One region of the Kocuria cellulosilytica genome, then DNA from elsewhere that is predicted to be linked to it. Evidence: riboswitches for the same ligand, from Rfam matches in the RefSeq annotation. Region 1 holds a riboswitch; the other holds the start of a gene.
What was found. Region 1 has a riboswitch for S-adenosylmethionine ahead of RCG67_RS16095 (O-acetylhomoserine aminocarboxypropyltransferase/cysteine synthase family protein). Riboswitches for the same ligand answer to the same signal wherever they lie in the genome.
Positions count from the first base shown of each region.

Region 2: linked by a shared signal. The riboswitch ahead of RCG67_RS05080 (O-acetylhomoserine aminocarboxypropyltransferase/cysteine synthase family protein) and the one ahead of RCG67_RS16095 (O-acetylhomoserine aminocarboxypropyltransferase/cysteine synthase family protein) in region 1 are both predicted to bind S-adenosylmethionine.

Region 1 covers NZ_JAVFWZ010000014.1:35,962-39,134, forward strand. The annotation lists gene RCG67_RS16085 (thiamine pyrophosphate-dependent dehydrogenase E1 component subunit alpha) at 1-338, opposite strand, end outside; gene RCG67_RS16090 (Lrp/AsnC family transcriptional regulator) at 582-1,034, shown strand; SAM riboswitch class IV at 1,136-1,276, shown strand; gene RCG67_RS16095 (O-acetylhomoserine aminocarboxypropyltransferase/cysteine synthase family protein) at 1,291-2,619, shown strand; gene RCG67_RS16100 (cystathionine gamma-synthase) at 2,628-3,173, shown strand, end outside.
Region 2 covers NZ_JAVFWZ010000002.1:537,682-540,854, forward strand. The annotation lists gene RCG67_RS05075 (SLC13 family permease) at 1-869, shown strand, start outside; SAM riboswitch class I at 981-1,079, shown strand; gene RCG67_RS05080 (O-acetylhomoserine aminocarboxypropyltransferase/cysteine synthase family protein) at 1,161-2,504, shown strand; gene RCG67_RS05085 (CoA-binding protein) at 2,501-2,995, shown strand; gene RCG67_RS05090 (OsmC family protein) at 3,060-3,173, opposite strand, start outside.

The DNA.
Region 1 (3,173 bases):
TCCTCGAGGCACAGGGCGGCCGCCACCTGGCAGGCCTCCTGGCCGTGGCTGGACGGGTAGACGGCCATGCGGCCCTGCCGGACCAGCGCGGAGTTCTGGTCGTTGACCCGCCGGCCCACCACCAGCTTCTCGTAGGCGTCCAGCAGCACGTCCCGGTCGGGCAGCGGGTACTCGTGGCCGGGGCCGGTGCCCTGCTCCTCGGGGGCGAGCAGCCGCCCGCTCGGATCGACCATGCGGATCTCGCCGCGGGCCGGGAGCATGTACTGCTCCGGCGTGATGCCGAAGGTCTGGGAGGCCCGGAGGATCGGGTCCTCGGGGGTCTCGACGGTCTGGCTCATGGTGTCCCCTCGGTCGGTCCCCGGTCCGCGCACGGGCCCGGGGAGGCAGGAAGGCTGGTGCAACTCTGTCTCCCCAGTATGCGAACTGGACATGCTTCGTATCCAGAGAGGCCGGAAAGTGCAGAAGACTGAGACAGACAGCGCAGACAGTGTGGACGAAATGTTCTAGTGTGGCGTGGAGCACACGCATTCGTCCGGCGCGCTGACGGACCCCGCGACCCACCCACCCCGAAGGAGCCCGCCGTGCCCTCGACCCCCGTGTCCCTGGACGAGACCGACCGGAAGATCCTCGCGGAGCTGTCCCGGGACGCGAGGCAGTCGGTCACCGCGATCGCCGCGGCCGTGCACGTCTCCCGCGCCCACGCCTACGCCCGGATCAACCGGCTGCGGGACGAGGGCGTGATCCTGAGCTTCAGCACCGTGATCGACCCGGTGCGGGCGGGGCTGCAGGCCTCCGCCTATGTGACGCTCAAGCTCCAGCAGAACACCTGGCGGGAGCTGTGCGCCCAGCTGCGGGCGATCCCCGCCGTGCACCACATCGCCCTGGTGGGCGGGAACTTCGACGTCATGCTCCTCGTGCGGGCCGTGGACACCGTGCACCTGCGGCAGGTGATCTTCGAGCACATCCAGCAGCTGCCCGGGGTGGTGGACACCCAGACGTTCCTGATCTTCGAGGACATCGACACCCGGGCCTGAGCCGCGGGCCCGGCGCGCACCGCCGGCGTCATGTTCCGTCACGGTCGTCATCTTCGGTCGCGGAGGGACAGTCACTACCTCTGCGCATAGTGTTGTTCCAGCTTCACGAGACGTGACCGCGAAGCTCCGACTGGGTCACGCACCAACCCCATGCTCATTGGGTGGTTCGGATGAAGAAGCGGCCTGCATCCTCCGTGCCCCCACCGGGGACCGCGGCCGTCCGGTGCGGGTAAGAGCAAGGCACAGGAGCAGCGCCATGTCCATCCCCGTGACCGACCACGACCTCGCGACCCGGCAGATCCACGCGGGCACCCACGGCGAGGTCGCCCAGCGCACCCTGACGGTGCCGATCTACCAGACCGCGGCGTTCGAGTTCCCCGACTACGAGGCGGCCCGGCAGATGTTCGCCCAGACCCGGCCGGGCTTCACCTACACGCGCACCGGCAATCCCACGGTGGCGGTGCTCGAGCAGCGGATCAGCGACCTCGAGGGCGGCGCGGGCGCGGTGGCCACCGGCTCCGGGCAGTCCGCGGTGGCCGTCGCGCTGCTCGCGCTGCTCGGGCAGGGCGCCGGCAAGCACCTCGTGGCCTCGGAGAAGCTCTACGGCGGGACCGTGGACCTGCTCACCGACACCTTCGCGGACTGCGGCATCGAGGTCTCCTTCGTGGACCCCACCGCCCCGGGGGCGTGGGCCGCGGCCGTGCGCCCCGACACCCGGGCGTTCCTGCTGGAGTCCATCGGCAATCCGCTGGCCACCCTCCCGGACCTGCCCGGCATCGCCGACGTCGCCCGGGCCGCCGGGGTGCCCGTCGTCGTCGACAACACCCTCGCGTCCCCGGCCCTGTACCGGCCGCTCGAGAAGGGCGCCGACATCGTGGTGCACTCGGCCACCAAGTTCCTGGGCGGGCACGGCAACGCGCTGGCCGGGGCGGTCGTGGACGGCGGGACCTTCGACTGGTCCGCGCGGCCGGAGAAGTGGCCGCAGTTCACGCAGGCCCGCGCCCGCTGGGGCGGGCTCAGCCTCGTCGAGAAGTGCGCCGGGGCCGCCCCCTACCTGCACCTGGTCCGCGCCAAGTACGTGCACGACCTCGGCACCACGCTCTCCCCGTTCAACGCCGGGCAGATCCTGCAGGGCACCGAGACCCTCGACCTGCGCGTGGCCCGCCACACGGCCTCGGCCCTGGCGGTGGCCGAGTTCCTGGCCGGGCACCCCGCCGTCGCCCGCGTCCACCACCCCGGCGTGCCCGGGGACCCCGGCGCCGGGATCGCGGCCCGGGACTTCCCGCGCGGGACCGGCTCCGTGTTCTCCTTCGACCTCGCCGCCCCGGACGCCGCCGTGGGCCCCTTCATCGACGCGCTGCGGCTGTTCAAGCTGGTCGCCAACGTGGGGGACACCCGCAGCCTCGTGGCCCACCCCGCGGCCATGACGCACTGCCGCCTGACCCCCGAGCAGCGCCGGGCCGGGGGGATCGCCGGGACCACGATCCGGCTGTCGGTCGGCCTCGAGTCCCCGCAGGACCTCGTCGCCGACCTCGACCAGGCCCTCGACACCGTCGTCAGCACCGTCCAGACCACCCGGAAGTGAGCCCTGCCATGACGCCCCCCACCGACGCCCGCACCCGCCACCGGGGCTTCACGACCACCGCCGTCCACGCCGGGCAGGAGCCGGACCCCCTGACCGGGGCGGTCATCCCGCCGATCTACCAGACCTCCACGTTCGCCCAGGACGGGATCAACGTGCTGCGCGCCGGCCACGAGTACAGCCGCGGCTCCAACCCCACCCGCAGCGGCTTCGAGGAGCAGCTCGCGGCCCTGGAGCGGGGGGAGCGCGGCTTCGCGTTCGCCTCGGGGATCGCCGCCGAGGACGCCCTGCTGCGCGCGGTGCTGCGCCCCGGCGACCACATCGTGCTCGGCGCCGACGGCTACGGCGGCACCAACCGGCTGATCACCAGGGTCCTCGCCCCGTGGGACATCGCCTCCACGCCCGTGGACAGCACCGACCTCGATGCCGTCCGCGCGGCCGTGCGGCCCGGCAGCACCCGGGTGCTGTGGCTCGAGACGCCGTCCAACCCGCTGCTCGGCATCGCCGACGTCGCGGCCTGGGCGCGGCTGGCCGAGGAGGCCGGGGCGCTGCTCGTC
Region 2 (3,173 bases), on a different contig from region 1:
GCTACATCAGCGAGGAGCTGGGCCAGACGGTGGGCTTCGCCCAGTGGATGATGCTCGGGGTGCCGATCGTGGTGGTGTTCATCGGGCTGGCCTGGCTGCTCCTCACCCGGGTCCTGTTCCGCTTCCACCTCGAGGAGGTCCCCGGGGGCAAGGAGCTGATCAACGAGGAGATCGCCGCCCTGGGCCCGATGAGCCAGGGCGAGAAGATCGTGCTGGGCGTGTTCGTGGCCGCGGCGTTTCTCTGGATCGTCCCGGGGCTGCTCTCCGGGATCGGCGACATCGGCGAGCAGCTGCCCTGGCTGGGCCTGTTCGACGACACGGTGGTGGCCATCGGCGCCGGTGTGGTGCTCTTCCTGCTGCCCGGCGACCGGCAGGGCAACATGACCCTGGAGTGGAAGGACGCCGAGGAAGGCCTGCCCTGGGGCGTGCTGCTGCTCTTCGGCGGCGGTCTGTCGCTGGCCGCGGCCGTGGCCGGCACCGGACTGGACGCCTGGTTCGGCGCGCAGGTCACCGGGCTGGGCGCGCTGCCGATCGTGCTGCTGCTGGCGGCGGTGGTCACGATCGTGCTGCTGCTGACCGAGATCACGTCCAACACCGCCACCGCGGCCACCTTCATCCCGATCCTGGGCGGGGTCGCCGTGGGCATCGGGGTGGACCCCATGACCCTGCTGATCCCGGCCGCGCTGGCCGCGACGTGTGCGTTCATGCTCCCGGTGGGCACCCCGCCCAACGCCATCGTCTACGCCACGGGCCAGGTCAAGATCACCGAGATGGTCCGCGGCGGCATCGTGCTCAACATCGTGGGCGTCATCCTGATCACCCTCTTCACGGTACTGATCGGCCCGTTCGCGCTGGGCCTGGTGATCTGACCGGTCCTCGTGCACGTCCGGCCGGCCGCCGCCGCGGGGCCGGCCGGACGCCGCGGCGGCGGAGCGTGCGCCCGGTTGGCGCGGGGCGGCCCGGGGCAGCACAATGGGACGCAGCCATCCCGAGCGGCCGAGAGACCTGGATCGACGACGCCGCAGCAACCGTGGTCGACGTCGCAGACCGCACGGTGCTACCGCCAGAACCGATGGAGCAGCGCACCCCCGGCCCGCTCGCCCGGGTCCGTCTCCGCCCGGGACCGTCCAGCGGCACCACTTGCACGAGGAGTTCTCCCCATGGCCGACCACCAGTTCGGGTTCCGCACCCGGGCCCTGCACGCCGGGGGCACCCCCGACGCCGAGCACGGCGCCCGCGCGGTCCCGATCTACCAGACCAGCTCGTTCGTCTTCAAGGACGCCGACGACGCCGCCAACCTGTTCGCCCTGCAGAAGTACGGCAACATCTACTCCCGCATCGGCAACCCGACCGTCGCGGCCTTCGAGGAGCGCATCGCCTCCCTCGAGGGCGGCATCGGCGCCGTGGCCACCGCCTCCGGGATGTCCGCCGAGTTCCTCGTGTTCGCCGCGCTCGCCCGGGCCGGGGACCACATCGTGGCCTCCGCCCAGCTCTACGGGGGGACGGTCACCCAGCTGGACGTCACCCTGCGCCGCTTCGGCATCGAGACCACGTTCGTCCCGGGCACGGACCCCGCCGACTACCGGGCCGCCGTGCGCCCGGGGACGAAGGCCGTCTACACGGAGGTCGTGGCCAACCCGTCCGGGGAGATCGCCGACCTGGAGGGCCTCGCCGCGGTCGCGCACGAGGCCGGCGTCCCGCTCGTCGTCGACTCGACGATGACCCCGCCCTACCTGATCCGCCCGTTCGAGCACGGGGCGGACATCGTCATCCACTCGGCGACCAAGTTCCTGGGCGGCCACGGCACCACGCTGGGCGGCGTCGTCGTCGAGTCCGGCCGCTTCGACTGGGCGAACGGCAACTTCCCGTCCATGACCGAGCCGGTGCCGACGTACAACGACGTCACCTGGTGGGGGAACTTCGGGGAGTACGGGTTCCTGACCAGGCTGCGCACCGAGCAGCTGCGGGACATCGGCCCCGCTCTGGCGCCCCAGTCCGCGTGGAACCTGCTCCAGGGCGTCGAGACGCTGCCGCAGCGCATGGACGCGCACCTGGCCAACGCGCACGTCGTCGCACGCTGGCTGGAGGAGGACCCGCGCGTCTCCTACGTCAACTGGGCGGGGCTGCCGAGCCATCCGCACCACGACCGGGCGCAGAAGTACCTGCCCCTCGGCCCGGGCGCCGTGTTCGCGTTCGGGGTCTCCCCCACGGACCGGCTCGGCGGACGGGAGGTCGGCGCCCGCTTCATCGAGAACCTGCAGCTGGCCAGCCACCTCGCCAACATCGGCGACGCCCGCACCCTCGTCCTGCACCCGGCCTCGACCACCCACCAGCAGCTGAGCGCCGAGCAGCTGCTGCGGGCCGGGGTGCGGGAGGACCTCATCCGCCTGTCGGTGGGCCTCGAGGACGTCGAGGACATCCTCTGGGACCTGGACCAGGCCCTCTCCGCGGCGACCGGGCTCGCCCGGGAGTCCGCCCCGACCGCCGAAGGAGTGCTCCGATGACCGCCGAGACCCGCACCTGGACGGGGCCGAGCGCGCCCGAGCGGCTGAACATCCTGCACGGCACCGAGTCGATCGCCATCGTGGGCGCCTCCGACAAGCCCTCCCGCGCCTCCTACTTCGTCTCGACCTACCTGCTGTCCTCCTCGCCGTACCGGGTGTACTTCGTCAACCCGGTGCTGCGGGAGATCATGGGCCGGCCGGTCTACCCGTCGCTGGCGGACCTGCCGGAGGTCCCCGACGTGGTGGACGCGTTCCGGCGCCACGACGACCTCCCGGACGTGGCCCGCGACGCGGTGGCCGTCGGGGCCAGGACGCTGTGGCTGCAGCTGGGCTCCTGGCACGAGGAGGCCGCGCGGATCGCCGAGGAGGGCGGGCTCACGGTGGTCATGGACCGCTGCGTGAAGATCGAGCACGCCCGCTTCCACGGCGGGCTCCACCTGGCCGGCTTCAACACCGGGGTCATCTCGGCGAGGCGGCAGGTCCTGGCCTGAGACGCGCAACGGTCCCGGAGGCCTGGGGCTTCCGGGACCGTTCCGCGCCGCGAGCGGCAGGCCGCTACGCGCGCTCGAGGACGAACCGCACGTCCGCCTTCAGGCTCTGGCTGACCACGCAGTAGCGCTCCGTGGCCCGCGCGAGGCGCTCCAGGGCGCTGTCGTCGAGCTCCGCGTC